Regions from separate parts of the Planomicrobium sp. MB-3u-38 genome, predicted to be linked through region 2. Evidence: predicted binding sites of a transcription regulator. Region 2 holds the regulator's gene; each other region holds the start of a gene.
The links. Region 2 encodes Rex, which represses fermentation and respiration genes when NADH is low (regulators of the CRP and FNR family bind a similar motif). Its sites were predicted from a motif close to TTGTGAAATATTTCACAA; they were not measured.
Positions count from the first base shown of each region.

Region 1: a site for Rex is predicted at 6,831-6,848, ahead of CXF70_RS02675 (AtpZ/AtpI family protein). Genes of this name have one in related genera too.
Region 3: a site for Rex is predicted at 8,188-8,205, ahead of CXF70_RS00850 (cytochrome C oxidase subunit II). Genes of this name have one in related genera too.

Region 1 is NZ_PJBO01000003.1:56,674-67,145, forward strand. Features, by position in the region: gene rpiB (ribose 5-phosphate isomerase B) at 165-602, shown strand; gene CXF70_RS02645 (TIGR01440 family protein) at 615-1,199, shown strand; gene CXF70_RS02650 (serine hydroxymethyltransferase) at 1,186-2,421, shown strand; gene CXF70_RS02655 (sensor domain-containing protein) at 2,498-4,672, shown strand; gene upp (uracil phosphoribosyltransferase) at 4,840-5,469, shown strand; gene wecB (non-hydrolyzing UDP-N-acetylglucosamine 2-epimerase) at 5,668-6,786, shown strand; gene CXF70_RS02675 (AtpZ/AtpI family protein) at 7,000-7,221, shown strand; gene CXF70_RS02680 (ATP synthase subunit I) at 7,226-7,597, shown strand; gene atpB (F0F1 ATP synthase subunit A) at 7,625-8,341, shown strand; gene atpE (F0F1 ATP synthase subunit C) at 8,407-8,619, shown strand; gene atpF (F0F1 ATP synthase subunit B) at 8,907-9,428, shown strand; gene CXF70_RS02700 (F0F1 ATP synthase subunit delta) at 9,425-9,955, shown strand; gene atpA (F0F1 ATP synthase subunit alpha) at 9,984-10,472, shown strand, end outside.
Region 2 is NZ_PJBO01000011.1:80,344-90,815, forward strand. Features, by position in the region: gene CXF70_RS06065 (ABC transporter ATP-binding protein) at 1-684, opposite strand, end outside; gene CXF70_RS06070 (response regulator) at 803-1,435, opposite strand; gene CXF70_RS06075 (sensor histidine kinase) at 1,432-2,574, opposite strand; gene CXF70_RS06080 (DegV family protein) at 2,743-3,588, opposite strand; gene CXF70_RS06085 (SDR family NAD(P)-dependent oxidoreductase) at 3,837-4,601, shown strand; gene groL (chaperonin GroEL) at 4,673-6,301, opposite strand; gene groES (co-chaperone GroES) at 6,339-6,623, opposite strand; gene CXF70_RS06100 (CPBP family intramembrane glutamic endopeptidase) at 6,973-7,791, shown strand; gene tatC (twin-arginine translocase subunit TatC) at 7,856-8,623, opposite strand; gene CXF70_RS06110 (twin-arginine translocase TatA/TatE family subunit) at 8,636-8,830, opposite strand; gene CXF70_RS06115 (redox-sensing transcriptional repressor Rex) at 8,922-9,557, opposite strand; gene CXF70_RS06120 (ABC-F family ATP-binding cassette domain-containing protein) at 9,687-10,472, shown strand, end outside.
Region 3 is NZ_PJBO01000001.1:143,409-153,880, reverse strand. Features, by position in the region: gene CXF70_RS18410 (hypothetical protein) at 1-472, opposite strand, end outside; gene CXF70_RS00890 (hypothetical protein) at 506-1,012, opposite strand; gene CXF70_RS00885 (GNAT family N-acetyltransferase) at 1,051-1,569, opposite strand; gene CXF70_RS00880 (nucleotidyltransferase domain-containing protein) at 1,584-2,420, opposite strand; partial or broken gene CXF70_RS00875 (DUF3934 family protein) at 2,639-2,770, opposite strand; gene CXF70_RS00870 (murein hydrolase activator EnvC family protein) at 3,408-4,904, shown strand; gene CXF70_RS00860 (b(o/a)3-type cytochrome-c oxidase subunit 1) at 5,851-7,503, opposite strand; gene CXF70_RS00855 (cytochrome c oxidase subunit II) at 7,506-7,973, opposite strand; gene CXF70_RS00850 (cytochrome C oxidase subunit II) at 8,002-8,124, opposite strand; gene CXF70_RS00845 (Crp/Fnr family transcriptional regulator) at 8,409-9,083, opposite strand; gene CXF70_RS00840 (universal stress protein) at 9,311-9,784, shown strand; gene CXF70_RS00835 (DUF1259 domain-containing protein) at 10,134-10,472, shown strand, end outside.

The DNA of each region.
Region 1 (10,472 bases), on a different contig from region 2:
CGTCATTTTGGGTGGTTTTTATTATGCGCTGATTTTCCCAACCTCAAAAAAGCCATAACACTAACCGTTTATATGTTTTTTCGCATAAAGGTGTTAAAATGGAACCAAAGTGTAAAAGTAAATGATTGCTTTTAGCGCTAACAGAATAGAAAAGAGGGTTATACATGAAAATCGCTATTTCTTCTGATCACGGCGGCAACAATCTTCGCAAGGAAATGGTCAATCTCTTAAACGAGATGGGCATTGAATATAAGGACTTCGGCCCGCACACCGATGACTCTGTCGATTACCCCGATTACGCGACTCCGGTTGCGGAAGCTGTAGTAAACGGTGAAGCGGATCGCGGTATCCTGATCTGCGGAACCGGGATCGGCATGTCGATCGCAGCAAATAAAGTAAAAGGGATCCGCTGCGCTCTAGTGCATGATGTTTTCAGCGCCAAAGCGACTAGAGGACATAACGATTCCAATATCCTTGCAATGGGTGAACGTGTTGTCGGAGCAGGACTTGCGCGTGAAATCGCGAAAACTTGGCTGACAGAGGAATTTGAAGGCGGACGCCACGAAAAACGGATACAAAAAATCACAGACTTAGAAAAATAAGGAGTGGTCAGCATGCAAAGTTTATGGCAATTGCAGCTAGAAGAAACGTTGGGTGAACTGGAACAGGCAATTGATTTCAGGAAAGGCCAGGTTTTTGTGGTCGGCTGTTCAACTTCCGAAGTGCTCGGACAGCATATCGGCACTGGAGGCGGGTTGGATATTGCGGAAAGCTTGTATGAACCATTACAGAAATTCGCGGAACGCCATAAAATTTTTCTGGCGTTCCAGGGTTGTGAACATATTAACCGTGCTTTGACGATTGAACGGCATGCCGCTGAGAAATACGGCTGGGAGCCGGTATCCGTCATTCCGGTAGCCAAAGCCGGCGGGTCGATGAGTGCTTATGCTTACAGTGCTATGAACGATCCGGTCGTAGTCGAGGAAATCAAAGCGCACGCCGGAATCGACATCGGCCAGACAATGATCGGCATGCATTTAAAAAGAGTAGCCGTTCCGGTGCGTACATCTGTTAAACTAATAGGAGATGCGATTGTTTCTGCAGCCACCACACGCCCGAAACTGATCGGCGGTGAACGCGCCAGCTACAGTCGTGAGTTTGTTCAATTACAGGAGGGAAATCAGGATGGATTTGATTAAAGCGCAAGACCAGGCAGTATATGAAGCAATGAATGCGGAAAAAGAACGCCAGGAAGCGAATATCGAACTGATTGCATCAGAAAACTTTGTGTCGCAGGCCGTCATGGATGCGCAAGGCTCTGTATTGACTAATAAATACGCGGAAGGCTATCCGGGCAAACGTTATTACGGGGGCTGTGAATTCGTTGACGTGGTGGAAAACATCGCGAGAGACCGCCTGAAAGAAATTTTCGGTGCGGACCACGCCAATGTACAGCCGCATTCCGGTTCACAGGCAAATATGGCTGTTTATACTGCGGTTCTTGAAAAAGGCGATACGATTCTTGGAATGAACTTGAACCACGGCGGTCATTTGACGCATGGCAGTAAAGTGAATTTCAGCGGTATGCAGTATGAATTCAAGGAATACGGCGTAGATGAAGAAACGCAATTGATCGATTACGATAAAGTGCGTGAAGCTGCACTGGAGCACAAACCGAAAATGATCGTAGCAGGAGCAAGTGCATATTCCCGAAAACTTGATTTTGAGAAATTCCGTGAAATCGCTGATGAAGTCGGCGCTTATTTGATGGTGGATATGGCTCACATTGCCGGGCTTGTGGCAACAGGAGCTCATCCGAACCCGGTTCCCCACGCGCATTTCGTGACATCGACAACACATAAAACCCTTCGCGGCCCACGCGGCGGTTTGATTCTTTGCAAAGAGGAATTCGCGAAGAAAATCGACAAAACGATTTTCCCGGGAATCCAGGGCGGTCCGCTTATGCACGTTATCGCATCTAAAGCGGTAGCGTTCGGTGAAGCACAGCAGCCTGAGTACAAAGAATACATCGACCAAGTGGTGAAAAACGCGAACGCACTTGCTGAAGGCCTGATGGCTGAAGGCGTGGATATCGTTTCAAAAGGCACGGACAACCATTTGATGCTGATTGACCTGCGTTCATTGAACCTCACAGGAAAAGTAGCCGAAAAAGTTTTGGATGAAGTCGGCATCACAACAAATAAAAACACGATTCCATTTGATCCGGAAAGTCCATTTGTGACCTCAGGAATCCGTCTTGGAACGCCTGCTGTTACGTCCCGCGGCTTTAAAGAAACGGAAATGAAGGAGATCGCATCCATTATCGCGATGCTTCTAAAAAACCCTGAAGATGAAACAACGAAGAAAGAAGCGGCTGAACGCACAGCTAAATTAACAGCCAGCTTCCCGCTCTATAAATAAGGGAATGCAGCTGCTGTCTCGCAAGGGCAGTCAGCTGCATTTTTCTCCCCATAGATAACGAAAGAAGGGGTACCGGATGCAAAACAGTAAAATAGAAAAAGAAAAATACATAATTGTGGATTGGCTCAGCCGTCTCGGTGTCGAATTCCAGACAGGTTTTGTCGTCATCAATTCCCAACTTGATGAGCAGCCGATCCTTTATGCCAATCAGGCGTTCTACGACATGACGGGATATTCCGAAAACGACGTCCTGGGTAAAAACGGCCGGTTTTTGCATGGGGAAAAAACAGACAAGATAATCAGCGATAAAATCCGGAAATGCACCTTATCCGATAAGGCGGACACATTCGAAATCGTTAACTACCATAAGAATAAGAACCCCTTCTGGAATGAAATCACAGTTCAGCCGATCAGCGTTGACGGTGGGAGACATCGGTATACACTGATGCTGATGAAGAACATCAATGACCGGAAAAGGGAAGAAGCATTGATCCAGCTGCAGCAGGAAGCGTATACCGGCATCGAAAAAGGCTATATGCTCGGTTCGCTGCTTGAAAATGTCTGCCGGATCATTGAATCGTTCTTCAAGGATGGCACGACATGCACCATCCTGTTCATTGATGAAAACAATAAATTCAGGGATGTCGCAGGCAAATCAATGCCGAAGGATTTCCGTGAATTTATTGATGGAAAAGACGCGACTCCACAATCGGGCTCATGCGGGGCAGCTTATCACCGGGGCGAGTCGGTCATAGTGGAAGATATGCAAGTAGATGAGTTATGGAAAGAATACCGATACATGGCTGAACAATATGGTTTCAAATCCACCTGGTCAGTGCCTTTTCTTGATAAAGACGGCAATGTGATAGGTACATTAGGCATTTATTTCCCGTCGACGACTATACCGGATGAAAAAGACTATCTGTTTCTGGAAAGAATCGCACCGACGATTTCCCTGACAGTCAAGTATTCGAGACAGCAGGAAGAAATGCTGAAACTTGCTTATACGGATCGGACGACGGGACTGCGCAACCGCAACTATTTCATGATTGAATTGGCTTCTTTGCTTGAAGAAAACAAAGAAGGGCTCGTTGCGTTTTTATCAGTGGACGAATACGTCAAAGTCGTTGACCAATATGGCCACCGTGCTGGTGATCAATTGATCCAGGAAATCGGCAAGCGTTTCGGCATGGCAACTTCTTCGAAAGAAGCGCTGATTGCGCGTTTTTCCGATTCGACGCTGGCACTTGTCAGCCTCATGCCGCTGGATCAGATCCCGGATTATCTTGAAGAGCTGGGCAAATTATTGGCTGAGCCGATTACAGTGCGTGATATAGAATTGTTCTTATCCCTTAAAACGGGCGTCTCCATCATAACGGCCATGCAGCAGGATGTGGAGGAACTCATCCGCTATGCAGACAGCGCATTATCGAAAGCGAAACTTCGGGCGGGTGAATCCATCTGTTATTACGAGAACGAACATGATGAGTACATGATGCGAAATCTCCGGATAGCCAATGAACTGACGGCAGCGCTGCGCCGTGAAGAAATAAAAGTCCATCTTCAGCCGAAAGTGGATATGCGTACAGGCAAAATTCTGAGCTTCGAAGCGCTGGCACGCTGGAATTCGCCGGAACTTGGCAATATTGCTCCGGATGTTTTCATACCGGCAGCTGAAAAGAATGGCAAAATCCGCATTCTTGAACAGAATGTCTTGAAGCAGGTAATGGAATGGCTGAAAAATCGCCAGGAGCATAACCTTAACCTCCAGCAAGTGGCGGTTAATATTTCGGCGGATCATTTTTTCCATCATTCGTTTGTTCCGAATCTCGTGGACATGACAGCGGATTACAATATTGACCGGCGTTTGATCCAACTTGAAATTACAGAACGGATCGGCTTTGTCGACATCGAAGCCGCCAGAAAAATCTTCAAGCAATTGACGATATATGGCTTTAGCAGTTCGGTGGATGATTTCGGTACCGGCTACTCTTCTTTGAGCTATTTGCAGAAGCTGCCGGTCAGCGAAATCAAAATCGATCGGTCCTTCATTTCCAAAATGCACGAAACGGATACACTTGCGATTGTCCGGACCATCATTCAATTGGCGGAAAACCTGGACATGACCGCTGTTGCGGAAGGCGTGGAAACAGAAGAGCAGAAACACCTGCTGCTGGATCTGGGATGCCATGTTGCCCAAGGATATTATTTCTATCGCCCGATGCCACTCGAAGATGCAAACCTATTGTAGACCGGAGCATATGCTCCGGTTTTTTTAGTGGAATGGATTCAAGGGCTTACACTAAAGTTGTATGGCAATTAAAATTTCAGAAAAATTACAATGCTCGGCAGAGAGTTCAGAGCACTTCAATTTCTGTTATACTATTGAAGATAATGTGGAAAAAGGAGAGATACGCCGTGGGAAAAGTATATGTTTTTGATCACCCGCTGATTCAGCATAAACTGACGTACATCCGCGATAAATCGACTGGGACGAAAGAGTTCCGCGAATTGGTGGATGAAATAGCAACATTAATGGCTTTTGAAATAACCCGTGACCTTCCGCTGCAGGAAATTGAAGTGGAAACGCCGGTGCAGATTGCAAAAGCAAATGTATTGGCAGGGAAAAAAATGGCGATCGTGCCGATTCTGCGCGCAGGCATCGGGATGGTCGATGGGATTTTGAAACTGATCCCAGCGGCGAAAGTCGGACACATCGGTCTATATCGTGACCCTGAAACGCTGCAGCCGGTCGAGTACTATTTTAAAATGCCTTCGGATATTAAAGAACGCGAAATCATTGTAGTCGATCCGATGCTCGCAACTGGCGGCTCAGCAATCGAAGCTGTCAATTCACTGAAAAAACGCGGAGCGGTAAAAATCCGTTTCATGTGCATCATTGCAGCACCGGAAGGCGTGGAAGCTTTACAAAATGCACATCCGGACGTAGACATCTACATCGCGGCACTTGATGAAAAATTGGACGACCACGGCTATATCGTTCCAGGTCTTGGAGACGCTGGAGACCGTTTATTTGGAACAAAATAATATAGAAAAGCGGAAACGGCCGCTCAGCTCCGACAAGCGTAAGACGATTTGGCGAAGCGGCGTCTTTCCAGCCGCACAGCCAAAGTGGCTTACGACTCGAGGAGTTGGCCGTTGGAGTCTGGACAATAGAAAAGCGGAAACGGCCGCTCAGCTGGGCAACTGGAGTCTAAAGAATAAAGAAAAGCGAGGCTGATCCTTTTGACAAAGAAGTGGAAAGTGATGACGATCTTCGGTACACGTCCGGAAGCCATCAAAATGGCGCCGCTTGTACTGGAGCTTCAAAAACATCCGGAAACCATCGAGCCCCTGGTGACTGTTACAGCACAGCACCGTGAAATGCTCGACCAGGTTCTTGAAACATTCAAAATCACACCGGATTTCGACTTGAATATCATGAAGGACCGCCAGACGCTCGGCGAAGTAACGACGCGGGCACTGGAAGGTCTCGATAAAGTGATGAAAGAAGCGAAGCCTGATATCGTGCTGGTGCACGGCGATACGACAACAACTTTTGTTGCCAGCCTAGCCGCATTCTACAACCAGATAGCTGTGGGCCATGTAGAAGCAGGGCTGCGTACGCACAATAAATTCTCTCCTTATCCGGAAGAGATGAACCGCCAGTTGACCGGCGTCATTGCCGATCTTCATTTTGCGCCGACTGAAAAATCAGCACAGAACCTGTTGGCAGAAAACAAAAAAGAGGAAGCTGTCTACATTACGGGCAACACAGCGATTGATGCCTTACAAACGACTGTGACCGAAACTTATTCACATCCGATCCTTGAGAAAATCGGCGATGACCGCATGATTCTATTGACGGCACACCGTCGTGAAAATCTGGGCCAGCCGATGCGCAATATGTTCCGCGCGATTAAACGCCTGATCGAAGAGCACGACGACATCCAGGTTGTTTACCCGGTTCACATGAATCCGGCCGTAAGGGAAGTGGCGGATGAAGTGCTTGGCCGCGACCCGCGCATCCATTTGATCGAACCGCTTGAAGTCTTGGATTTCCACAACTTCGCTGCGCGTTCCTTCATTATATTGACGGATTCAGGCGGTATTCAGGAAGAAGCGCCGTCGCTTGGCAAACCGGTGCTCGTGCTGCGTGATACGACTGAACGTCCGGAAGGCATCGATGCTGGCACACTGAAGCTTGCCGGTACGGATGAAGAGACGATTTATGGGCTGGCGAAAGAATTATTGACAGATGAAGCGGCGTATAAAGCGATGTCGCATGCATCAAATCCTTACGGGGACGGCAAGGCATCGGTGCGGATTGTCGAAGCGCTTCATCAGTATTTCAACGCCAAATAAATAATTTGTGAATTTTTGTCCACAATATGTCGGGGCAATTTTGCTTGTGAAGTTTTTCACTTCTATCAATTGACATGATTTTACCCCTATTGTATGCTTACAAAGGGTATGCATGAGAAGGTTTTTTTACATAATTTTTTATGGTAAAAGCCTGATGCGACTGCTCTTTTATAGGGGTAAAATGTCAAATCAACGAATTTCGAGGGGTTTATCATGCACCCGAAAAAAAGTCCCTTACAAGCGATGGCTCTATACAGCGCCATCCTCTCACAACTTGTCGGGTCCGTACTCATCGGTGCGTTCACAGGTATGTGGATCGATGATCAGTTCGGAACCGCCCCGCTATTTCTGGTCATCTGCCTTTTCGCAGGCATTTCAGCAGGCGTCTGGGCAATGCTTCAGACCGTCCGAAAATTCGAATCAGGAGACAAGTAAAAAAATGGATGGACTCAGGGAGATTTTCACAAGACTTAAAAGGATAATCATCTTTATCCTCGCAATATGTGTACTCGGTTGGGGATTCACCCCGTACCAGGACATCTTTGCGGGTCTGATCATCGGAACTTTGTTCGGCATTTATAATATGTGGATACTGGTTCGCCGGATGGACAAATTTGACCGGGCGGTGGCTGAAGGCTCGAAAGTTCGTTCCCTAGGAACGGCATTACGGTTTGCATCAGGTGTTGCAGCTGTTGCGATAGCGATATTGTTCGCAGAGCACATTCACTTGGTCAGTACGGTAATTGGATTGATGATTCCTTACATTCTGCTTTTGGCGGAACGGATCATCCATCACGTGAAACACCATTAAGAATGTGGAAAGAGAGGTGAAACAATCGTGGATCATGGAGCTCCAATGTGGCAAGATCCGCTGTTCGGTATTTGGTTTAACTTATCCAACGTTATGATGCTGCTCGTAGCCGCTCTTATCGTGTTCCTCATCGCATTCTTTGCAACGCGGAACTTAAAGCTGAAACCGACCGGGATGCAAAACTTCATGGAATGGATCATGGATTTCGTGAAGGGTATCATAAAGAGCAATATGGACTGGAGAGACGGTGGACGATTCCATGTACTTGGAATTACGCTGCTCATGTTCATTTTTGTTTCGAACATGCTGGGATTGCCATTCTCAATCATTGTCAACGGAGATCTCTGGTGGAAATCACCTACAGCTGATCCGACTGTCACAATGACACTCGCAGCAACAATCATTATCTTGAGCCATTACTATGGCATCAAGCAAAAAGGTTTGAAGAATTACGGAGCGGATTATTTGAAGCCGATGCCATTCCTCTTCCCGTTGAAAATCATCGAGGAATTTGCGAATACGCTTACACTTGGTCTTCGTCTTTACGGTAACATCTTTGCCGGAGAAATCCTTTTAGGATTGCTTGCAGGTTTAGGTGGAGCGGGTATCTTCGGATTTGCCGCAGCCGCGCTTCCAATGATGGCTTGGCAAGGATTCTCGATCTTTATCGGGGCTATCCAGGCATTCATTTTCGTTATGTTGACAATGGTTTATATTTCGCATAAAGTTGCCGACGACCATTGAGATAAAATCGCCTTAATCGGCGGCAAAAAACAAAAAAACAATTATCCTGAGGAGGACATTTTAAAATGGGTTTATTAGCAGCAGCAATTGCAGTAGGTTTAGCAGCACTAGGTGCAGGTATTGGTAACGGTCTTATCGTTTCAAAAACAGTTGAAGGTATCGCTCGCCAGCCAGAAGCTCGTGGCGTTCTTCAAACAACAATGTTCATCGGTGTTGCTTTGGTAGAGGCACTTCCTATCATCGCGGTAGTTATCGCGTTCATCGTAATGAACCGTTAATCAACGAAAAGCGACGGCGCCCATTTAGCTCTGAAAGGCATAAGACAGGACAACGAAGTGGCCTTGGCCGCGCAGTTGGGCTGGCTTATGACCCGAAGAGCTGGGCCGCTGGAGTCTAGACAAAAAGTCTAAACACAAAAAGCTAAATGGCGAGAATGCTTCGGCATGTTTTTCGCCATTTACGCTTGTTATGAATCATTTTACAACCGAAAAATCATCTTGCAGCAATTAAAGATCTTACTATAGAAGAAACGTACTTTTAGGCTCTTGAAGGGAGTGAAACAATCGTGTTTTTTGATCACCTCGTACTCGGTGCTACCGTGAAGTTTTTGAATATTGGAGATATCGCAGCAACGTTGATCGTGTTTATCGCATTGATGCTGCTACTGAAAAAATTCGCATGGGGACCTTTGATGGGCGTAATGCAGGAACGTGAAGACTTGATCGCAAGTGAGATCGAAACTGCTGAAAACAGCCGTCTGGAATCCAAAAAAATGCTTGAAGAACAGCGCAACCTTCTGAAAGATGCGCGCACACAAGCACAGGAAATCGTAGAGAACGCCAAAAAGCAAGGCGAAGTTTCGCGTGAGGAAATCATCACGACGGCACGCGCTGAAGCTGGACGCATGAAAGATGCGGCAGTTCTTGAGATTGCCAACGAAAGAGACAAAGCGATTTCGGCAGTTCGTGAAGAAGTTGTGGCATTGTCATTGCTTGCAGCTACGAAAGTGCTTGAAAAAGAAATCTCTGAGGAAGACAACCGCCAGTTGATTAACGAAACGATTGCGAAGGCAGGCGAAGTGCAATGAGTCAGGCTGCAGAACGCTATGCATTAGCATTGTTCCAAACGGCACAGAAACATCAGGTTACTGCTGAAGTTGAACAGGATCTGCGCGAAGTGAAAAAAGTCTTTGCTATGACTCCGGAACTTTATCAACTGATGGTTTCACCGAAATTATCATCTGAAAAAAGAATCAACCTCATCAACGAATTGTTCAAGCAAGGAAATCAATACGTGATCAACACGATCCAATTGATCGCTGAGCGCGGACGTTTAAATGAAGTAGGGGAATTGGTCGATGCTTACATCACCCTTTCCAACGATGCACAAGGAATCCAGGATGCAAAAGTTTACTCTACACGTCCATTGACTGAAGAGGAACGCACTTCGATTTCAACTGTATTTGCACAAAAAGTAGGTAAACAGGCATTGCGAATTGAAAACATTGTCGATCCTTCGTTAATCGGCGGATTGCGTCTTCAAATCGGAAACCGCATCTATGACAGCAGCATCAGCACGAAATTGACTCGCTTGCAGCGTCAATTGATCGGTTAATTAATGAAATTATGAGAGGGTGACATACATGAGCATCAAAGCTGAAGAAATCAGCGGTCTGATTAAAGCGCAGATTGAAAATTACCAATCAGAGATGAAAGTTGACGACGTCGGTACAGTAATCACAGTTGGTGATGGTATCGCTCGCGCTCATGGCCTCGACAACGTCATGGCTGGAGAACTTGTTGAGTTCTCTACTGGTGTATTGGGTATGGCACAAAACTTGGAAGCCAATAATGTTGGTATCATCATCCTTGGGCCATTCGCAGACATCAAAGAAGGCGATGAAGTGCGTCGTACGGGCCGCATTATGGAAGTACCGGTAGGAGAAGAACTTATCGGACGTGTAGTAAATCCGCTTGGACAGCCAGTTGACGGCCTAGGCCCGATCAACACAACGAAATCCCGTCCAATCGAAAGCCCTGCACAAGGGGTTATGGCACGTAAATCTGTTCATGAACCACTTCAAACAGGTATCAAAGCGATTGACGCATTAGTGCCGATCGGCCGCGGACAG
Region 2 (10,472 bases):
TTCCTCGCTCGACAGGATGCTTTTCAGCTCGTCTTTCGTTCCGCTGGCGATGATTTTGCCGTGGTCCATTATATAGACACGGTCACAAAGACGTTCCACTTCTTCCATGTAATGGCTGGTGTAAAGCACCGTCAATCCCTTTTCTTTATTAAGTTTTCGCACCATTTCAAGGATATGGCTGCGTGATTGCGGATCGATGCCTACAGTCGGTTCATCCATGATGATCACTTCAGGTTCGTGCATCATAGCGGCGGCAATATTGACCCTGCGCTTCATTCCCCCGGAATAGGTTTTGACGATCTCTTTCTGCCGCTCCACCAATCCCACTAATTCCAACGAACGCTGAATAGCATCTTCCAGCCCTTTTCCTGTAAGCCCGTAAATCCGGCCAAAGAATTTCAGGTTTTCATATGCCGACAGCTCTGCATACAAGGCAATTTCCTGCGGAACGACACCCAGCACGCGCCGCATGTCGCTTGGATTTTTAATGACGCTTTTACCGTTCAGCCGAACATCTCCGGAAGTGGGTTTCAATAGGGTCGAAATCATGGAAATCGTGGTCGATTTCCCGGCTCCGTTCGGGCCGAGCAATCCGACCGATTCGCCTTTGTCGATATAGAGGCTGGCTCCTTCCACTGCCGTCTTGCTTTTGAACACTTTCTTCAATTCCTCTGTTTCAAGCATGGTCTCCTTCTCCTTTCAATCTGCGTTCCATTAAGATCAGTGTATGTAAAAAAAGACAGTGTACCCACTGCCTTGCGTCATAACTTTCATCGATAAACATGACTTTCGTCATCTCGAGTCAAACCAGTCCATGGCGGATGGCGTAAATTGCGATTTGTGTACGGTCCCGCAGCTCCAGTTTATCGAGTATGATGCTGATATGATTTTTCACTGTGCCGACCGACAACGCCAATTCATCGGAAATTTCCCGATTGCTGCGCCCTTCCCCGATCCGGCAAATGATGTCCAATTCCCTTGGCGTCAAAGACGCATCCGCTTTTTCCTGCACTGTACCTTTCATCAATTTCGGCAGGATATTGGCCGCCACTTGATCTTCAAGCACCAAACCGCCTTCCATACAGCTATGGATTGAACGGATCAACTCTAACGTATCGGCATCCTTTAACAAATAGCCACAAGCCCCGCTTTTCAGTGCTTCCAATGCGTATTCATCGTCATTGAAAGTGGTCAGGATCAGCACTTTGCTCTCCGGACGCCGCGACAGGATGATCCGTGCGGCTTCCAAACCGTCCATCACTGGCATCCGGATATCCATGATGATCAAGTCGAACGCCTGGCTTTCGCATAACGCTACCGCTTCCTTGCCATTTACGGCTTCCCCCGTCACCTGAATTTCCATGTCCGTTTCAATCATCATTTTTAATCCTTGCCGCACCATTGCCTGGTCTTCAGCCAATAACACTCGAATCATTCCAAATCACTCTCCTTAACGATTAAAGGAAGGGAACCTTTTACGATGAACAAACCATTTTCCGGTCCCGCCTTAAAGGCACCGCCTGACTGCTCAACCCGCTCCCGCATTGACGACAGGCCGAAACCTTCCCGAAACAGAGAAGTTTCTCCGGTTTTATTGCTTACCGTAAACCTGAAAATACTGCCCCCTGGCGCTTCAAATACGATCTCCGCTTCGCGCGCTGGACTGTGCCGCATGATATTCGTCAGCGCTTCCTGCACTGCCCGGTACACAATCACCATCTGTTCGTTGCCAAGAGGTGCTGACAAAGCACCATGCTTCACGGAAAACTGGATGCGCAGAAAACTTTCCGCCTCCAGTTTCCGGATCAGGCCAATAATGGCCGTGACTCCCCCAGCTTCGTCATGCTTCAGGGTCTTCACGGCGTTGCGCGTTTCCTCCAGGCTTTCTTTCGCCAATGATTTCAGGTCCTGCAGCCCTTCCGCGGTATCGCCGTCCGCATGCAGCCGGAATACTTCAAGCTGCATCAGCAGCGCCGTCAGCTTATGGCCCACCGAATCATGGATATCCCGGGCAATCTGCGTCCGTTCCTCCTGCCGCGCCGCCCGCTCATCCGTCAGCAAACGCCGTTTCATCTTGCGGTATTCACTCAATAACGCTTCGTTCCGCTCCTGCAGTCCGTCTTCGAATATGTAACTTTTCCTGAAAAACAATAATGCCGCGCCAAGCAATAAAGCATAGAGCAACATGAAAATTGGCGATATACCTGAATCTCCGGCCAAGCTATGGAGCAAAGCACCAGCCAATAAAACGATGCCTATGATGACTGAGCCTTGCACGGACAGCCTGTACACCGCTTTTCCTGCAATAATCGCAAAGATCAGCAGCGGATAAAGGTTCAAAGGTGACCCCGGTGCCGGCCAGAAAATCCAGATGGCCAAAGCAGCCATGCCCATTAAATTCAGCAACGCTAAAAGCGGCATCCTTTTCAGCAATGGCATCAGGAAGAACAGCCCGAAAAAAATGGCGCTGCCAAAAATACGGAATGGCATTTCACTGACATCCATCGATAATTGAATCAGCCCCAGCGTCCAGGCTGTGCCGAGCATTAAAATCCAAAACCAGTATGACCGCATACGCCCTTCTCCTTCCGCCCCAACTTTCATTTCTTTTATGGTTTCTATACTACGTCATTGAAATTCGTTTATCACCAAGTTATTTACGAAATATTCGCTCAGTGCGTTTCATGGAATACAAAAAAAGCGATACAACAATGTAGAATTGTCGTATCGCCTCTCTATATTTTATTTCGCCAGCCAACTCAAACCCGTAGTGCCTTCGCCCGCATGGACCCCTACGCAGACACTCAGCTGAACCACTTCGACTTTCAACTCCGGGAACTCCTCCAGAAGTTCTTTCTTCCAAGTTTCGGCGTCAGCGGCGTTATTGCAGTGGATCGCTGCAACTTCGGTCACGGTGCCTGCCGCCATATCCGCTCGAAGCGCATCAGTCACATTATTTTTAGCCCGCTTGATGGAACGGACTTTCTCTTTCATCACAGTGATGCCATCCACAAAAGTGATGACCAGTTTAATATTCAATAGGTGGCTCAGGAAATTCTGCGTTCCGGAAACACGGCCGCTTTTATGCAATTGGTTCAGGCTCGACGGAATGAATGATAAATGGACTTTAGCTGTCATCCCTTCAAGCGCCGCAACCACTTCTTCCACTTCTTTGCCGTTTTCCAAAAGCTCGTTTCCGGCTTCGATCATCTTGACCATCGGGAATGAACCAATTTTCGAATCGATGGGGTAAACTTTTAAGCCTGTCATTTTCGAAGCGGACTGGGCGCTTTCGAATGTACCGGAAAGTCCCTTGGACAAATGAAGCGCAATCGCCGCATCATATCCTTCCGCCTCTAGCTTTTCATATAAAGCAAGCATCTCGCCGATTGCCGGCTGCGACGTTTTCGGTGAGACTTTAGCTGATCGCAATTTATCGTAGAATTCTTCCTGTGTAAGATCGATGGATTCTCTGTATGTCCCGTCGGCAAATACAACACTGAGCGGCAGGACGTGGACCTTATATTCCTGGATGAATGCTTCATCCAGCTGAGCGGCTGTATCGGTAATCCAAGCTATTTTTTTCATTAGATAAATCTCCTTTACAGTCTGTATCCTTTAAGGATCTGTGGACTATCGCTAATTTACAGTAACGCATCCCAGGTGGACAGTGACAGCTGTCATATAAGGAGAAAACTTGAGGCAGGCCGACATAATATGAACATATCTTCAGTTGGAGCAGCAAACCATGGGCCCGCTTCACATCATTTGCTTTATGGATAAAGTTAACAGTACGATAACTGTGTATCATAATAAATTTCACTGGAGGAATTCTTATGAAATACACCGTCATTACTGGAGCCAGCTCAGGCATCGGCTACGAAACCGCGTTAGCTTTTGCGGCACGCAATAAAAACCTCATTCTCGTAGCAAGACGGGAAGCGCAGCTGGCTGAATTGAAAGAAGCCATCCACGGCATCAACGCCGAACTGGATGTCGTCATCAAACCCGCAGACCTTTCCGAAAGTGAACAAGTCCACAAATTATACGACAGCCTCAAAGAATACGACATTGAAACCTGGGTCAATAACGCCGGCTTCGGGAACAGCGCGCCTGTGGCCAAGCAGGATGTTAAGAAGATCGAAAAGATGCTGCGTGTAAATGTTGAAGCCCTTACCAGCCTCTCCACGCTATATGCACGCGATTATTCCAATAAAGAAGGTGCACAATTAATCAATGTATCGTCTGATTTGGGCTACCGGATCGTACCGAATGCCGTGTCGTATGCCGCGACCAAGTTCTATGTGAGCGCCTTTACAGAAGGGCTCGCCCAGGAATTGCAGGATCATGATTCACCCATGAAAGTGAAAATACTGGCACCGTCCATGACAGAAACGGAGTTTGTAAAAACCGCCCGTGAGCTGGACGACTTCAGCTACAGTGACAATGTTCAAAAATACCACACCGCAAAAGAAATGGCCCAATTCATGCTGGATCTCTACGACAGCGACAAGACGATCGGAAAAGTGGACAGCGACAGTTATGACTTTGAATTGATGGGTCCTATTTTCACTTATACTTCAAAACGGACAGCTGAGTGATTTAATTATTTTTTTCCAAGAAAAAACTCCTCCCACTATGTGAGAGGAGTTTTCTTTATGATTGAACGGGATTACATCATGCCGCCCATGCCGCCCATATCAGGCATGCCGCCGCCGTTGTTTTCTTCCGGAATGTCCGCTACTACCGCTTCAGTAGTCAGGAACATAGCCGCAACGGATGCTGCGTTTTGCAGTGCAGAACGGGACACTTTCGTTGGATCTACGATGCCTTCTTCAAGCATGTTGACCCAAGTGCCGTTCGCTGCGTTGAAGCCGATGCCGACTTCTTCTGATTTCAGGCGGTGAACGATGATCGATCCTTCAAGGCCAGCGTTTGTCGCGATTTGGCGAACCGGCTCTTCAAGTGCGCGAAGAACGATTTTAACGCCTGTCGCTTCGTCGCCTTCAGTTGTTTCAAGGATTTCTGCGACGTTATTGTAGACATTGATATACGCTGTACCGCCGCCTGCCACGATGCCTTCTTCAACTGCTGCGCGAGTTGCGTTCAACGCGTCTTCGATGCGCAGTTTGCGTTCTTTCAATTCTGTTTCAGTAGCCGCTCCAACTTTAATGACTGCTACGCCGCCTGAAAGTTTAGCAAGGCGTTCCTGCAATTTCTCTTTGTCGAATTCAGAAGTTGTCTCTTCCAACTGGCTGCGGATTTGCGTAACGCGTGCCACGATGTTCTGTGGATCTCCAGCGCCTTCAACGATTGTTGTGTTTTCTTTTGTAACAACAACTTTCGCCGCGCGTCCAAGTTGTGCAATGTTCGTTGTTTTCAATTCAAGTCCAAGGTCTTCCGTGATCACTTCTGCGCCAGTCAATGCTGCGATATCTTCAAGCATCGCTTTTCGGCGGTCACCGAATCCTGGTGCTTTAACCGCTACCGCATTGAATGTGCCGCGGAGTTTATTGACCACCAAAGTAGCCAATGCTTCGCCTTCAACATCTTCAGCGATGATCAATAAAGGCTTGCTTTGCTGAACAACTTGCTCAAGCACTGGAAGGATTTCCTGGATGTTGCCGATTTTCTTATCAGTGACAAGGATGAACGGATTATCAAGAACCGCTTCCATTTTATCTGAATCCGTTACCATATAAGGAGACTGGTAACCGCGGTCGAATTGCATACCTTCCACTACGTCAAGCTCTGTAGTGAAACCACGGGATTCTTCCAAAGTGATGACGCCATCGTTGCCGACGCGCTCCATCGCTTCAGCGATCAGTTTACCTACTTCAGCATCGCCGGATGAAATCGCTGCAACCTGTGCAATCGACTCTTTTCCTTCGATTTGCTGGGAAACGGATTTCAAGCCTTCAACCGCTTTTTCAACTGCCAATTCGATACCGCGGCGGATGCCCACAGGGTTCGCGCCAGCAGTAACGTTTTTCAGGCCTTCACGGATCATTGCCTGCGCAAGAACTGTCGCAGTTGTTGTTCCGTCACCAGCGATGTCATTTGTTTTAGAAGCAACTTCAGCCACGAGTTTCGCACCCATGTTTTCAAAAGCGTTCTCAAGTTCGATTTCTTTCGCGATGGTTACACCGTCATTCGTAATAAGTGGTGAACCGAATTTTTTCTCAAGCACAACATTGCGCCCTTTTGGCCCAAGCGTAACTTTTACCGCGTCCGCCAATTTATCTACACCCTGCAGCATGAGGGTACGTGCATCTTCACTGAACTTAATCTCTTTTGCCATGTTTAGCTTCCTCCTATATCAAACTGAATTTTATCGTTTATCCGATTACTGCTAAAATATCGTTTTCACGCAAGATCAAATACTCTTTGCCTTCGTATTTCAATTCAGATCCTGCATATTTTGAGAAGATTACGCGGTCGCCTTCTTTAACATCCAGCTCCGTGCGTGCGCCGTTTTCGCGGATCAAGCCATTTCCTACCGCGATGACATTGCCTTCCTGCGGTTTTTCCTGAGCCGATCCCGGCAATACAATCCCGCTTGAAGTTTTTTCTTCCGCTTCGATGAGTTCAATGATAACTCGGTCTCCTAATGGTCTTAACAATTGAAACACCCTCCTCTGAATAAGTAAATGCAATTATTAGCACTCTCACTCTTCGAGTGCTAACCCATTTTCAAGTTTAATAAAAACAAAGAATATTTGCAAGCGGGAAGGTTAGCACTTTTTGAAAGAAAATTTGTCTAGACTCCAGCGGCCCAGCTCTTCGGGTCATAAGCCAACTCAGCTATACGGCGAAAATGCTGCTCCTGCATCGCTGCGCTGCTTCGTCGCAAGAGATGGCCTTAAGAACCCGGGCCATCTCTCGCTTCCGCTTTTCGTTATTTATTTGTAGTATTTTTTTGAAACCACTACAATAGAAAAGAGATCTGCAAACGAAAGGAATTATGCATACATGGCCAACAAGAAAAATCCTTTGATAGATACATTCTTCAAAAATTCCGGCACGAAAACAAAAGGGAAGAAAACTAAAAAGACTTCATTGTATGTGCTGCTGATTTTCATCGCTATCCAATTATCTCCTGTCCTGTTCATCAACTCCACTTATGATTACTTCATCGGCCAAGGGATGGAACCTGATACTGCCCAGGCGGCAACTTCGGGCTGGCTGATTTTCCTGGCTATGGGCATCGGTTTTGCCATTGCCCTCATCGTCGTTTTCCGTGATAAGAAGTTCTTCGATATCTGGAAAGGCAAAAAATTGGGTATCGGCTGGGCGATCTTATGGGGCTTTTTCGGTTTCCTGCTGCTGATCATCGGACAATCGTTGGCTGCCTTGATCGAACTTGCCATCGGCATTGACCCGGGCTCTGAAAATACATCCAATTTGGTGAGCATCGCAGAAGTTGTGCCAGCCGCCATTTTTGCGGTCGTCCTTTTCGGACCGGTTATGGAAGAACTCGTTTTCCGCCGCGTCATTTTCGGTTCCATGATCCAGACAACGAATTTCTGGATTGCTACTGCTGTCAGTGCCCTCGTTTTCGCAGCCGTCCATTTGGAATTCACGCATCTCCTGCTGTATTTCACGACCGGCCTGATTCTGGCGTTCCTGTACCAGAAGACGAAACGCATACTGACGCCAATCATCGCCCATATCCTGCTGAACGGCTACGTTATGCTCATCCAGCTGAATATGGACAAAATCAACCGCTTTATCGAACGCATGGAGCAATTGGAACAAATCCAATTCATCACCCAAATTTTCTTTAGATAAACAAAGCCCGGCTGCACTTAGCAGTCGGGCTTTTAACATAATAAAAAACAAGACCCTTCAGCATTTATTTCCCTGAAAGGCCTTGCTGTTCTTCGATTGCCTGCTGCTGTTCGGCTTTTACAAATTTGCGGTAGCCGATTTTCGCGATGACAATACTGAATTCGTATAACAGAATCAATGGCAGCGTCACGATGAGATGCGAAATGATATCCGGCGGCGTAATGAACGCTGCAATTACCACCAGCGCAAAATACGCGTACTTGCGGTATTGCGTCATCAGCATCGGAGTAATGATTCCAAGCCTGGTCAGGAACAGCATCAGCACCGGCAGCTGGAAAATAAAGCCGAATGGCAGCGTGATCTGGAACAGGAACTGGAAGTATTCATTGATTCCGATTGTTTCCTGGATGGAAAGATTGTCGGATATATTCAGCATAAAGCCGATTACATAGGGGAACAGCACCAAATAGGAAAAGGCGATCCCTCCGACAAACAGCAACAGTGAAAACGGGATATAACTTAATGTCGCCCGCCGTTCTTTGTCATGCAGGCCGGGACTGATGAATGCCCAGAAATGGTACATGATCACGGGTGAAGTGATAAAAAGCGCAAGAATCATCATGACCTGCATATAGATTTTCAGCGGATCTGTAATCTTAAAGGCATTCAATGTCAGATTCTTCGCTTCCTCCGTAAACTGCAGATAGTTAATCAGCGGCTGCGCAAGGAAAAAGCTGACAATGACGGCCAATAGAAAGAAAACGACTATAATCGTCAGCCGTTTTCTCAATTCACCTATATGTTCAACTAATGTCATATCTTTTTCATTCATCGGATTAACATCCTATCGTAGTTCTTTTTGCTCTTCTTTCTTCTTTGTTGCAACGTCATCGTCGTCATCATCAACAAGCCCTTTAGTGGCATTCTTGAATTCGCGAAGTGAAGAACCGAACGCTTTACCCAATTCCGGCAATTTCTTCGGCCCGAAAATCAACAATGCTACAACTGCAATAACGATCAAACTTAGTGGACCTGGCATAATTGACACCTCCTGTAGTATGCGTCTTATTTTACATCATATAAGGCACTTTGGCTATTTCCTTGGGCTGTTCAAATGTGAAGGTTTTGAGTCATGTTTGCTTGATCAGATAGATCAGCGTCTGCAGTTCGACTGACAAATCGATGGTCTGCACATGGATGTGCTCAGGAACGGCGATGCGCACGGGTGTAAAGTTCAAAATCCCTTTGATGTTTGTGGCAGCCAGCCGGTCGGTGACTTCCTGGGCAGAGCGCGACGGCACTGTCAAAATGACCACTTCTACGCCATATTCCTTAATCTTTTCTTCGATCATATCCGGATGATAGGTATCGATGCCGCTGATTTTTTCACCTTCACGCGGGCTGTTCGAGTCGAAGGCAAGGATGATTTTCGTATTGTGGTTGCGGTGGAAATTGTATTTCAGAAATGCGTTCCCGAGGCTGCCGACACCAATCAGCGCAACGTTCGTCGCTTCGTCCTGGTCCAGCGTCTTGCGGAAAAACTCGAGCAGCTCCTGGACATCATAGCCATAGCCTTTCTTGCCGAGAGCGCCGAGCTGGGAAAAATCCCGTCTGATGGTTGCCGAATCTATTTTCATCGCTTCGCTCAATTCCTGTGATGAGATCCTCTTCTGTCCGGCATTGGCGAAATTCTGAAGGAAACGATAATAAAGCGGAAGCCTTTTGGTAGTGGCTTGCGGAATTTTGGATGATGGTTCCTGTAACATGCAATGTTACCTCCTGGGTCTTGTCAAATCGCCTTTATCTTACATTAGGCGGCCCGATATGTAAAGGTCCGGCCGATTGCGAAGCCCGCTTCTATCGGCTACACTTAGAAAGAATAGAGGTGACCCAAAATGATCGTATTACAAGTAAACCAAATCCATAAATCGTTCGGAGCAGAGGAAATTCTCTCCGGCGTTAAATTAGAAGTCCAGCATAGGGACCGGGTCGCTCTTGTCGGGCGAAACGGCGCCGGCAAATCGACGCTGCTGAAAATTATTTCCGGGGAAATATCGTATGACAGCGGCGAAATCATCATGCCAAAGGGGCTGACTGTCGGCTATCTCGAACAGCAGTCGAAACTCGAATCCGACATGACCATCTGGGACGAAATGATGACCATATTCAGCGGTTTCCGTGAGCAGGAAAATCAATTGCGCCGTCTGGAGGAACAGATGGCCGACCCTGCCGTCTACAACAATCAGGAAATGAACGAGAAAGTGATGCAGGAATACGATGCCTTGCAGCATGCTTTCAAAGATGCCGGCGGCTATCAATACGAAGCCGATACCCGGGCCATCCTGCACGGCATGAAATTCTATCCCGATGATTACAGCAAGAAAGTGGTTTCATTGTCAGGCGGCCAGAAAACACGCCTGATGCTCGCCAAACATCTGCTGACCAAGCCTCAGCTGTTGATCCTCGATGAGCCGACCAACCACCTGGACATTGAAACGCTGAGCTGGCTGGAGAATTATTTGAAGAACTACCCGGGCGCGATTTTGGTCGTATCCCATGACCGCTACTTCCTCGACCAGGTCGTCAACACCGTCTATGAAGTGTCGCGCCACCAAGTCCGGAAATTCACCGGCAACTACAGCCGTTATCTTGACGAAAAAGCGAAACAGTACGAGCTGGAC
Region 3 (10,472 bases), on a different contig from region 2:
ACGCCTGCATAACATTTTTGTGGTAGTCTTTCGGATTTTCAATCAGGATCCAGTCGATTGAATGAGCAGGGGTCGGCATCCACTTTTTTCTTCTTTCCCTTATCTTTTCATGGTGTGTGTAATGCGGGTAGATGACAGTGGACCTGGTAAACCAGTGCCCATACAGCTGACTAAACCGAATGTCTTCGATTTCATCCCAGTAAATTTTATTGCCTTGCAAATCGATGACGATGCCTTCTTCATCCCAGTAAAAAGTCTTTCCGGCTTTTCTTTTTCTCCAGAGATAGATGGGGTACGCTATAAAAGGAGTGGGAAATATAAGGGTTACCCCAATAAATTTTATCGTTTGCCACACACCCTCTTGTGCCACTTCTGCTACAGCCAGCATACCGATCAGCAAAAAAATCAGACCCGATGCCATAAAAACTGCCATCGTTAATAGGGATAGCCTGTATTCTTCCCCTCGACTCAAAAAGAACCCTCCTCCTCTTATATAGGCAGTCGTTCACTCCACATCCAACGCAACCACATAACTCGCCTGCCCCTGCTCCCAGTGCGCAAAGATCTCGAAAAGCGTCGGACCTTCATGCTCCGCCAGCTCGAATGGAACGGGATAGGCAGTGCGGTTGCCCGCTTCGTCCCAGACAAATAGTTGATAGGACAGCGGCGGTTCACCGAACTCCAGCGCGACATCCGCATGGCGGTCAACTTTCCGTGCGTTGTCCGTGCTTATCATTTCGTGCGGTGCAACGGAATCAGCTTCAATCCCCGCCATCGACTTCACTTCCAAGTCATAATAACTCCAGCTGTAGCCTCCCCGGTATGTCCGGATGATGTCGTCACCGATTTTCAGTTCAAGAGCTGGTGGTGTTTGGGATTGTGAATGGATGGGCTCCGACTGATCGGCCTGGTCGCCTGCTTGGTCGCCTGCTTGCTCGTCAGCCGTTCCGCAGCCATAAAGCAACAGGGCCGCGACAATAAACGCCACAATAATTTTAAACTTCTCCCCCATCTCATCAGCCCCTTTATACCAGTAGTCGACTCATCAGCTCATAAAGTTTCAGCCCACCGCCCGCGATTAATCTCCATAAGCCATTTCCGCTCTCCATCGATTTGCTTCACCTTTTGAAAGCCGCATTTTTCGTAACAGCGGATGGCACGCGGATTGGTCAATTCAGGATCGACCGTGACAGCGTCCGCTCCTTTTTCCTTAAAAATAAAGCTTAGAAACTCAGTCACCATTTGCGTGCCGTACCCTTTGCCGAAAAGTTCCGGTTCACCGATAAACTGGTCGATGCCGTAAATAGTTTCTTCCATAGAATAGCCATAGCTTTTATAATCTTCATCCGTTAACCTGCAGCATTGCATGAACGCGAACGGCTTGCCTGCCGTTTCGGCGATATAAGGTTCAACCGCTACTGACCCGTCAATCCGGGGGCCATACTTTTCACGAAGCTGCCCGGCGCTCGGCGGGGCGGCTGGATCTCCGAAAAATTCAAGAACTTCCTTTGTGTTGAGCCATTTCGTCATCAACTCTAAATCGCCATGGCTCATTCTGCGTATTTTCAAATCCCTCTCCCCCTCTACAGCACCAATCCAAGTGCCCGGCTAACCACTTCGCTGTTACTGTCTGTACCGGCCTGCTCGCTCAATGTTTTATTGAGCCGGATGAATTCCGTCGATATGCTCTCTAGTACCAGTAATACACTGCCCGGGTCACGGTCCGCTTCCCAGCCGGCCAAGCGCTGCAGCTGCTCTTCACTCAGGCGGCTTCTCGAGCCTTCGATTTTCGACCATACCTGGTAAGGGCTGTCGAGATGCCGATCCATTTCCATATACCAGCCGTATGCCGTAAGCCAGCGTACACTGTCGAGATTGGCAAGTGCATAATAAGGTTCGCCTCTCATGGCCGCACGGTAGGTTTCATGGATGAACGCCAGCATTTTCGTACGCCAGAACTCCACTTCCGCAGGCGTGATTTTATAGATGGCCTCTTCCGAAAGCTGACGGATCGGTTCAAGCAAGCCGTGCGGATCATAAAGGATTTTCATGCCCTTCATCCAAATGGATGGCGTGATATCATCGGCGGTATGGTACCAGGAATCGACTTTGATGAAGCAGTCGAAATGGCTGACTATCACCGGCGACGCCGCAATTCCTTCATAGAACAGTACATTGCCCCACTTCCCCGCGCGTCCGAATTTATCGGCAATAAAACCTTCCAGCTTTTCAGGTTTCACGATGGTGTGGAGATCAATGTCCGAATAGCTGTCGGCATTCCCTTTCGCGAGGGAGCCAGCCAGATAAACTGCCAGCACATCCGGATCCTGCTCGAGATCCTGACGAATCACATCCAGCAACCGGTTCCTGGCTTCGGGTAATCGACTGTCACGCTGCCAATGTTTTTCTTCTATTTTCATCCCTTTCTCCTCCTGCCATTTCTGCCTGTATCCATATCATTCCATTCGCATTACTCATAAGCAATATTTTTTGGTACAAAAGAAGGAGATTTACAGAAGAAAAGAGAAGATATAAAAAAAGCCGTCCTTTTCAGGACAGCTTCAGCGTATTTCCATTAACCGTCAATCCAGCCAGGTTCATCAGCGTTCGTTTTTTCACCTGATTTATTGTCCGTGGATTTCTTGTTGTTTTTGCTTGTGTACGGCTTAAAACTCTTGGCTTTATTGGATCCCGCTTTCCAGCGGTTCCAGCCTTTCTTGCCGGTTCCTTGGCCAGTACCGCTTTTTTTCTTTTCTTTTGCCATTTCCATCACTCCATTACTATCTTGCATTATAACACGGAGGGAGCACCTTTAGCACACCCTCTAATCCATGCAGCGCCAGAAACTTCAGGTGATTCCACCCTAACTTCCAAGATTCATTATCCCCAGATAAGTTTCACTCCTGTCTTTATTGACGAATACAAAACTGTCCTACTCTTTTTTTATTACTGTTTTATTTCAATAAAACGCAAGCAGATTTACCTACTCTTTTTACCACTTCTCTTTTAAGGCGCTGGTGGGCAGCCATATTCCACCAGAATCATCTCTTGTTTGCTGTGTATTCAGGACTGATCATTTATTTGGAATTAAACAGCAAACCCTTGTTATTACTGCATCAATTGAAGCTATTTATCAGATTTCTCACCAATCTAACGAGAATAAGGACCTTTTGGCACAAGCATTCCGGATTTTATTTCGCATATAGTCTTGTACGTTTCTTAATACCTATAAAAATTACCAAAAGAGCGTTGAAAATGATATACAACTGTAACATAAAAGAGGTTTAGAGCTGTTATAATGAACGTGCTGCAATTATAAGGCACCGAATTTTTATCCAACAAAACTATTTGACAGTATATATAGAAACGATAGAAAGAGACCGTAAATTCGAAAGGGGAAAAACAACTTGAACTTGAAGTCGAAATGGATGTTGTCTGGGGTTTCATCATTATTAGCTATCTCGCTTTTATTGCCTACCGCCGATGTCAATGCCAATACATTAAACAAACTTGAACAGCAACAACAGGAAGCCGAGCAGAAAAAAGCTGAATTGAACTCAGGCATCAAAGAAAAAGACAAAGAAATCAAAGTTACCAAATCAACATTGGAAACAATCCTTGGAAAAATCCAGGAATTGAACAATAAAGTCGAGGAAACTGAAGGCAAGATCAACAGTGTCCAAGCCGATATCGATACAACTAAAGCTGAAATCGAAGAATTGAGAGCTTCAATCGAAGAATTGAAGATCAAAATCGAAGAACGTACTGCATTGTTGCAGGAACGCGCACGCGCAATCCAATTGAGCGGTGGATCTGTTGACTACATAGACGTCCTACTTGGCGCCAACAGCTTTGTTGACTTCATCGACCGTTTCTCTGCCGTCAGCACATTGATCGACGCAGACCGCGAAATCATGCGTGAACAGGCAGCAGATAAAGAATTGCTGGCAGAACAGAAAGCTTCTGTCGAGTCAAAACTTGCGCAGCAGGAAGCTCGCAACGCTGAGCTGAAAAGCTTGAAGTCTGATCTGGACAGCCAGAAAAAACAACAGGGCGTCCTTGCTGAAGAGTTGAAAGCTGAACAGAAACGCCTTGAAAGCGAAAAGGCGGAATTGCATGAAGAGCACGAAGCGGTTATAGAAATGAGTGCGGATCTTGAACAGCAAATCTCTGCTGAACAGGCTCGTCTTGCTGAATTGGCACGCAAAGCTGAAGAAGAGCGTCAGGCTAAATTAGCAGCTGAGCGCGCGGCGGCTGAAAAAGCGGCGGCAGAACGTGCAGCAGCTGAAAAAGCGGCTGCCGAGAAAGCAGCGGCAGAACGTGCGGCGGCTGATAGAGCTGCAGAAGAACGTGCGGCAGCTGAACGCGCAGCAGCGAGAAACGAAGCCGAGCGACAGGCAGCCAACGAACGTGAAGCAGCTGCTAAGCGTGAAGCGGCAGAGAAAGAAAAAGTAAGCGCACCTGCTCCTGCACCAGTGGTATCAGCACCAGCCAGCAGTTCTGGATTTATCCGTCCAGCCGCTGGTCGTCTGACTTCAAATTACGGTGGCCGTAATATTGGAGCAGGAAATGAAAATCACCGTGGCGTTGATATTGCCAACTCTTTAGGAACACCTATCAAAGCAGCGGCTTCTGGTTATGTAACATATGCAGGCCCAATGGGAACTTATGGAAATGTCGTTATGATGACCCATTCTATTAATGGAAAAACTTACTCAACAGTGTATGCCCACATGAGCTCTGTTGGAACAAGCCAAGGTCAATATGTCTCTCAAGGCGGCTTTATCGGCTCAATGGGAAGTACTGGACGCTCAACAGGATCTCATCTTCACTTTGAAGTCCATATTGGTCCATGGAACGGCGCCCGCACAAACGCAGTCAATCCGATGAATTATATTAATTAATAACAAAAAGAGCAAGCACCTTTGGGTGTTTGCTCTTTTTTGTTTGGGAGGAGAATTGGGTTGAGGGCGGTATTTAGTTGGGAGAGGTTTCGCGTCCGCGAATCCTTCCTTTAAGGGATTGGGATAAGGTTTGGCGGCGACAAAAAAGTATCATTTTTGGCATATAAATATTTAGCTGAGCATAACCGGTGCTTTGCCGTGCACAAACCCGGCTCTCCCGCGCATAAAACTTTTCAAAAGAATAATTTCCTCTTTCTGCATCAGAATTTCTCATTTAGCAAACGTATTTATCTCCAATTTCATCCCGACGGAACAGCAGCAACTTAAAAATCACTATTCTCATGACTTCCCCTTCTAGAGTAGATGGCAATCAGTCGAATCCGAGAAAAACCTAATTGCTCTTCTTATCCCAACTTTTCAAGGGCGAGATTTTCTTTGCCCCATAAGCCCTTTTAGATGAAAAAGGCTTCGCGGACGCGAAGCCTTCCTTTAAAGGATTGGAGTTTTTCGCACGGCGAAAAACATCCGCTGTTGTTCTTGGTTTTTGGGTGTGGCGGATCTGGAATTTTAGAGTATCTGAAATTCGGAGCACATATAATTGGTGAAAATATCCTAAAATTAGCACTGCGCACATATTTTCCTGCCACCGCACATAAAACTTCATTTCCGCACACAAATGTTCCTCACCGCACATAACTGCCAAGATGCAGCAAGATTCCTCTTCCCTCAGGCTATTCTTCTATAAAAACCCGTATCATTTACTCGAATTTCCGTTAAAAACCAAAACCACACACCAAAAAGCCAGCTGTCCGCAGACAGCTGGCTCCTTAACATTAATGTTTCTCTTTATTCCTCGTCAGAAACGCTTGTTTCGACCAATATAGCTGTGAAGAGAATGAAAATCAGCATCATGGAAATGACCATTGTGAACATAATTATTCAACTCCTACCAAGTTTTGAATCCTTCTGAACCAGGTGGTGCATGCATGATCATGGAAGAAAGCGGGATCGCGTAGGCGATGATGATTAAAGCAAAAGCGATGCCGATCCAGATCCACCAGTTTTCAAGCCATTTCGGCGTATTTGTCTTGTCGCTTTCGGCCATCGGGAATTCGACCTGGTCTTCCACTTTCAACGCTTTCGGTGACAGGAACATCGACATGACGACGATGTATATCAGGATCATGGCGGACAGGAACAGGATGCTTCCTCCGACTGCCATTGTTACGTGGCTAGTGAGGATGCCGTCGAACCATTCCAGTGCGCTCGGGTGGTTATTGTAATTCGAGAATGCCGTCCGGCGCGGAGCACCGAGCAAGCCCAGAATATGCTGGGAAGTCGACATGAGCAGCATGCCGATTGACCAGGTGATGATCTGGACGAATGCCAGCTTCTGCATGGCTTTAGTGAATTTACGGCCAGTCAGGTACGGGATGAGCCAGAATGTGAGACCCATGAATGTCATCGCGACCGGTGTACCGACCGTGATATGGAAATGCCCAACAATCCAAAGCGTGTTATGGACAACTTCGTTCAATTGGAAACTTGCGTTGATGATACCGCCCGCTCCGCCGGGAATGAAGAATGCCATTGCGATGAAGATCGATGTGAAGCGAACGTCTTTCCAAGGTAATTTCTTGAACCAGCCAAATAGGCCGGTCGCGCCTTTTTTGCGTCCTGAAATTTCAAAGTTCGCGAACATTGTGAAGGCTGTCATAAGTGATGGGATGATTACCATGAACGTTAAGACGACCTGCAGGAATTTCCAGAAGTTCGAGATACCCGGTTCTGTTAATTGATGGTGGAAACCGACCGGAATCGAGAACAGGATGAATAGTACAAATGCCAGACGGGCTAACGAGTCACTGAAAACTTTGACGCCAAGGATTTTCGGTACGATTACATACCAGGCAATGTATGCCGGCAATAACCAGAAATATACGAGTGGATGTCCGAAATACCAGAACAACGACCGGCTTAATTCGACATTGATCGTATCTGTCCAGCCGAATGCCCAAGGAATGTATTGGAACAGCACCGTTGCGACAACACCCAGACAAGCGATCAGCCACAGTACGATGGTTGTGATAGTCATGAATGCGAATAACGGGCTCAATTGGCCTTTATTATTTTTGCGCCATACGCGGTAATGGCCAATCAGCGCGAAACTGGAAATCCATGTGCCGACTACGAACAGCGCCAGGCCGACGTAGTACCAGCCGCTTGCTTTCAGCGGTGCATAGAAAGTGTACAGAACCGATGCTTCACCAGCGACGATCATGACAGTCGCCATGACTGTACCGATCAGCGTCACCCAAAAACCGATCCAGGAAACGAGTCTTACTTTCGGCCCGAATGTGCCGAGGCTCTTGCTCATGCCGGTAACAAAGAATGCGAAGATGAAGAACGTTGTATAAATAAGTGCGAGCAGCACACCATGTGCCGTTAAAATTTGATAATAATCAAGCCATGCCGGCAAATCGAGTTTATCGTTGCGGATGAAGACTTGCAGCAGTCCCATCAGTGTTCCAATCAGGAAGGCGATGTAGGCAACGCCGATATACCATAATGCTAATTTGCGATCTTGCAGAGCGATCATGCTTAGTACACCTCAATTTCTGTAAACATAAAATGGTGGCCCGTTCCGCAGTATTCATTGCAGAGAATTAAATACTTGCCGGGTTTATCGAAAGTATAGGCACGTGTCGTAATCTGGCCCGGAACGACCATCATATTCACTTTCGTGTCGTCGATCGTGAAACTGTGGACGACGTCCTTACTTGTTACTTTAAAAATGATTTCTTTGCCTGCCGGCACGCGCAATTCCGGTGCCGTATAGCTGAACGCACTGGCGACAATCGCCACCTGGTACGTGTCATCATCGATTTGGGTAACACCCGGATTATCGAATGGTGCTGTTTGATCGACTTTCTTCGGGTCGATCGTATCCATCCCGCCTGACGGATGATGGTCTTGCGAAAATGCCGTAATGCCTACAATGCTCAAGAATACAATTAAAGATATAATTCCAAAAACCAGCCAAATCTTTTCAAATTTATGCAAATGCATTAAAAATTTCTCCCCTCTGCTTCTTTCTCTATCTGCCTATATACATCATATAAACTACAACCCACATCACTACGATGATGACACCTACAACCATTACACTGGCAAGCGTCCCTCGCAGATCCATTCCATCATGCTCATTATTTTTGCTCATTTACTTTCACCTCTTACGTCATTCGTTCTATATTGTCAGCTTATGCTTTTCTGTTCCGTTGCATTGTGATAAATATCACACCTGGGCAAGTTTTTAGTGAAGTTGTCAATTTTCGGACAAAAAATGACGAAGAGTCCCATCGGCAGCCGGCCGATGTACCTGAACGCACGCAAATTGCTTTTTATCGCACGCATTTTGATTTAATCTCACGCAAGCGCCCCTTTATCGCACGCAATAAAATTTTTCCGCAAAAAAAGAAGCCTCCCCGTCTCCGGTTCGGCTTCCTAATCGATTTTGCATAAATAAATCGGGCATTCTTCACAATTGATCTCGTCTTTCAGTCTGGGAATCTGGTGGATGACGAGTTTGCCGTCTTTCATGGAAACGACGCCATCTTTTTTCAGATCATTCAGCATCCGGTTCACCACTTCGCGCGTCATCCCGCAGAAATTGGCCAGCTCCTGATTGGTCAGCACCATATCGATGAGAACCCCTTCCGGATGGCTTACGCCGTAGCTGTTGCTGAGGCGGATCAGCGTTGAGTATAGCGCGCCTTTCTTGCCATGCAGCAAAAGATCGCGGAATTTCGTCTGGGTCTTTTGCTGATCCATACCGGTCCAGCGCATAAATGCCATGGCCAGTTCCTGATCCCGCTGCAACGCTTCTTCCAGATCTTCAATCGTGATCTTGAGGCATTCGGTATCTTCAACCGCTTTGGCATCCAGCCGGTATTTGGAAGGTCCTGAGAACACCGTGATTTCACCGACCATCTGATTTACTCCGCAGATCTTCAAAGTCAGCTCCCGGCCTTCAGGCGTCACCTTTCCGATTTGGACTTTCCCTGACTTCACCAGGTAGATGCCTCTGATCGGATCGCCTTCCCGGAACAGGTAGCTTCCTTTCGAATATTTTCTGCTGGTGTGGCGGATGTCGCCATTTCCCAGCAACGCTTCATGTATTCCGATTTCCGTATTTTTTTTATTCAAATTGCTCCAACTTTCCTTGAATATCTTAGGTTAAGAATATCATATTAACAGTTTTTTGACGCAAAATTTTTGTATTTATTTCCTATTAAATTGAAAACCTTCTGCTGCATCAATTAATAACTATTTATCATGAAAAAGAAGGAAGATTGAAATGAGATAGAGAATTGGTTAAAGACAAGAGGTTTAAGGAGGAGATTGGGATGACTCTGAAATATTCTCATATACTGGTAGCTTTAGACGGCTCACGGCAAGCGGAATGGGCGTATAAAAAAGCGATGGACATCGCTTTGCGCAATAACGCTGTGCTGAATCTGGTCAATATTATCGACAACCGTTCTTTTGGTATGGTGGAAGCGTATGACAAAAACAGTGCAAAACGCGCGAAAATTGAAGCTCGGGATCTCTTGGCGAAGCACAAACAGGAAGCTGAAGCAGCAGGCGTTGAAACCGTGAATGTCATCGTCGAATATGGAGTCACCAAATCCGTCATTCCGAAAGAAATAGCTGAACGGACCGGCGCCGACCTGATCATCTGCGGTGCAACGGGACTGACTGGTGCGGAACGGATCATCATGGGCAGCATTTCCCAAAGTATAGTACGTTTTGCGAAATGTGATGTTCTTGTTGTCCGGACTGAAGAGGACGCCGCGAGGCAAGAGCAGGTAAGTGAATAAAATCTCTGAATATCTTCTACATCCCAGCCGTTTCCTGCCATGCAGGAGACGGTTTTTTCGATTCCGGCTTACTTCATTCTATTCTTGGCATGACTTAAGAACCTATTTTTTATATTTAGGTTTGATTGGATATGAAAAATGGAAATAGAAGTACAGGAGTCGGAAAACAATTAGCGTTTCTGCTTATTTTGTCTATTCATGTTTAGCAAATATAAATTGTAATATCAGCGAACTTCGGACAGGATGACACAGACAATTGTGCTGCTGACAACGCCGGAAAGGATCATTGGATTCTTTTTTGGCGTTTTTTAGTGAGTTTTATTGGATAAAAAAGGAAGGAGAGAGCATCATGAACCGTTTACAGGAAACAGCGGATGAAGTCTCCGCCTTGCTTGATGCAGAGGTTGAAGTTTTAGGGGAGACATGTGTTGTCAAGAAGAAAAGACGGTTGAATATCCATACGGACCAGAATAATTTCTCTTGTATCTTGGAGCTGGATATTTCCTTTAAGAACTTGAAAGATAATGGCCATGCTTTGAATATAGCGGAAATCCTTCTATTGCCGGAAGAATTGCCAGCCTTTACAGCGGCTTGGTCCGATTTTTATATACCGCTTCCCGTCAATTTCAAGCAGCGTTGCGAAACCAATCCCAATATCGTTTGTTTGCATTTGGAATCCATGGAATGC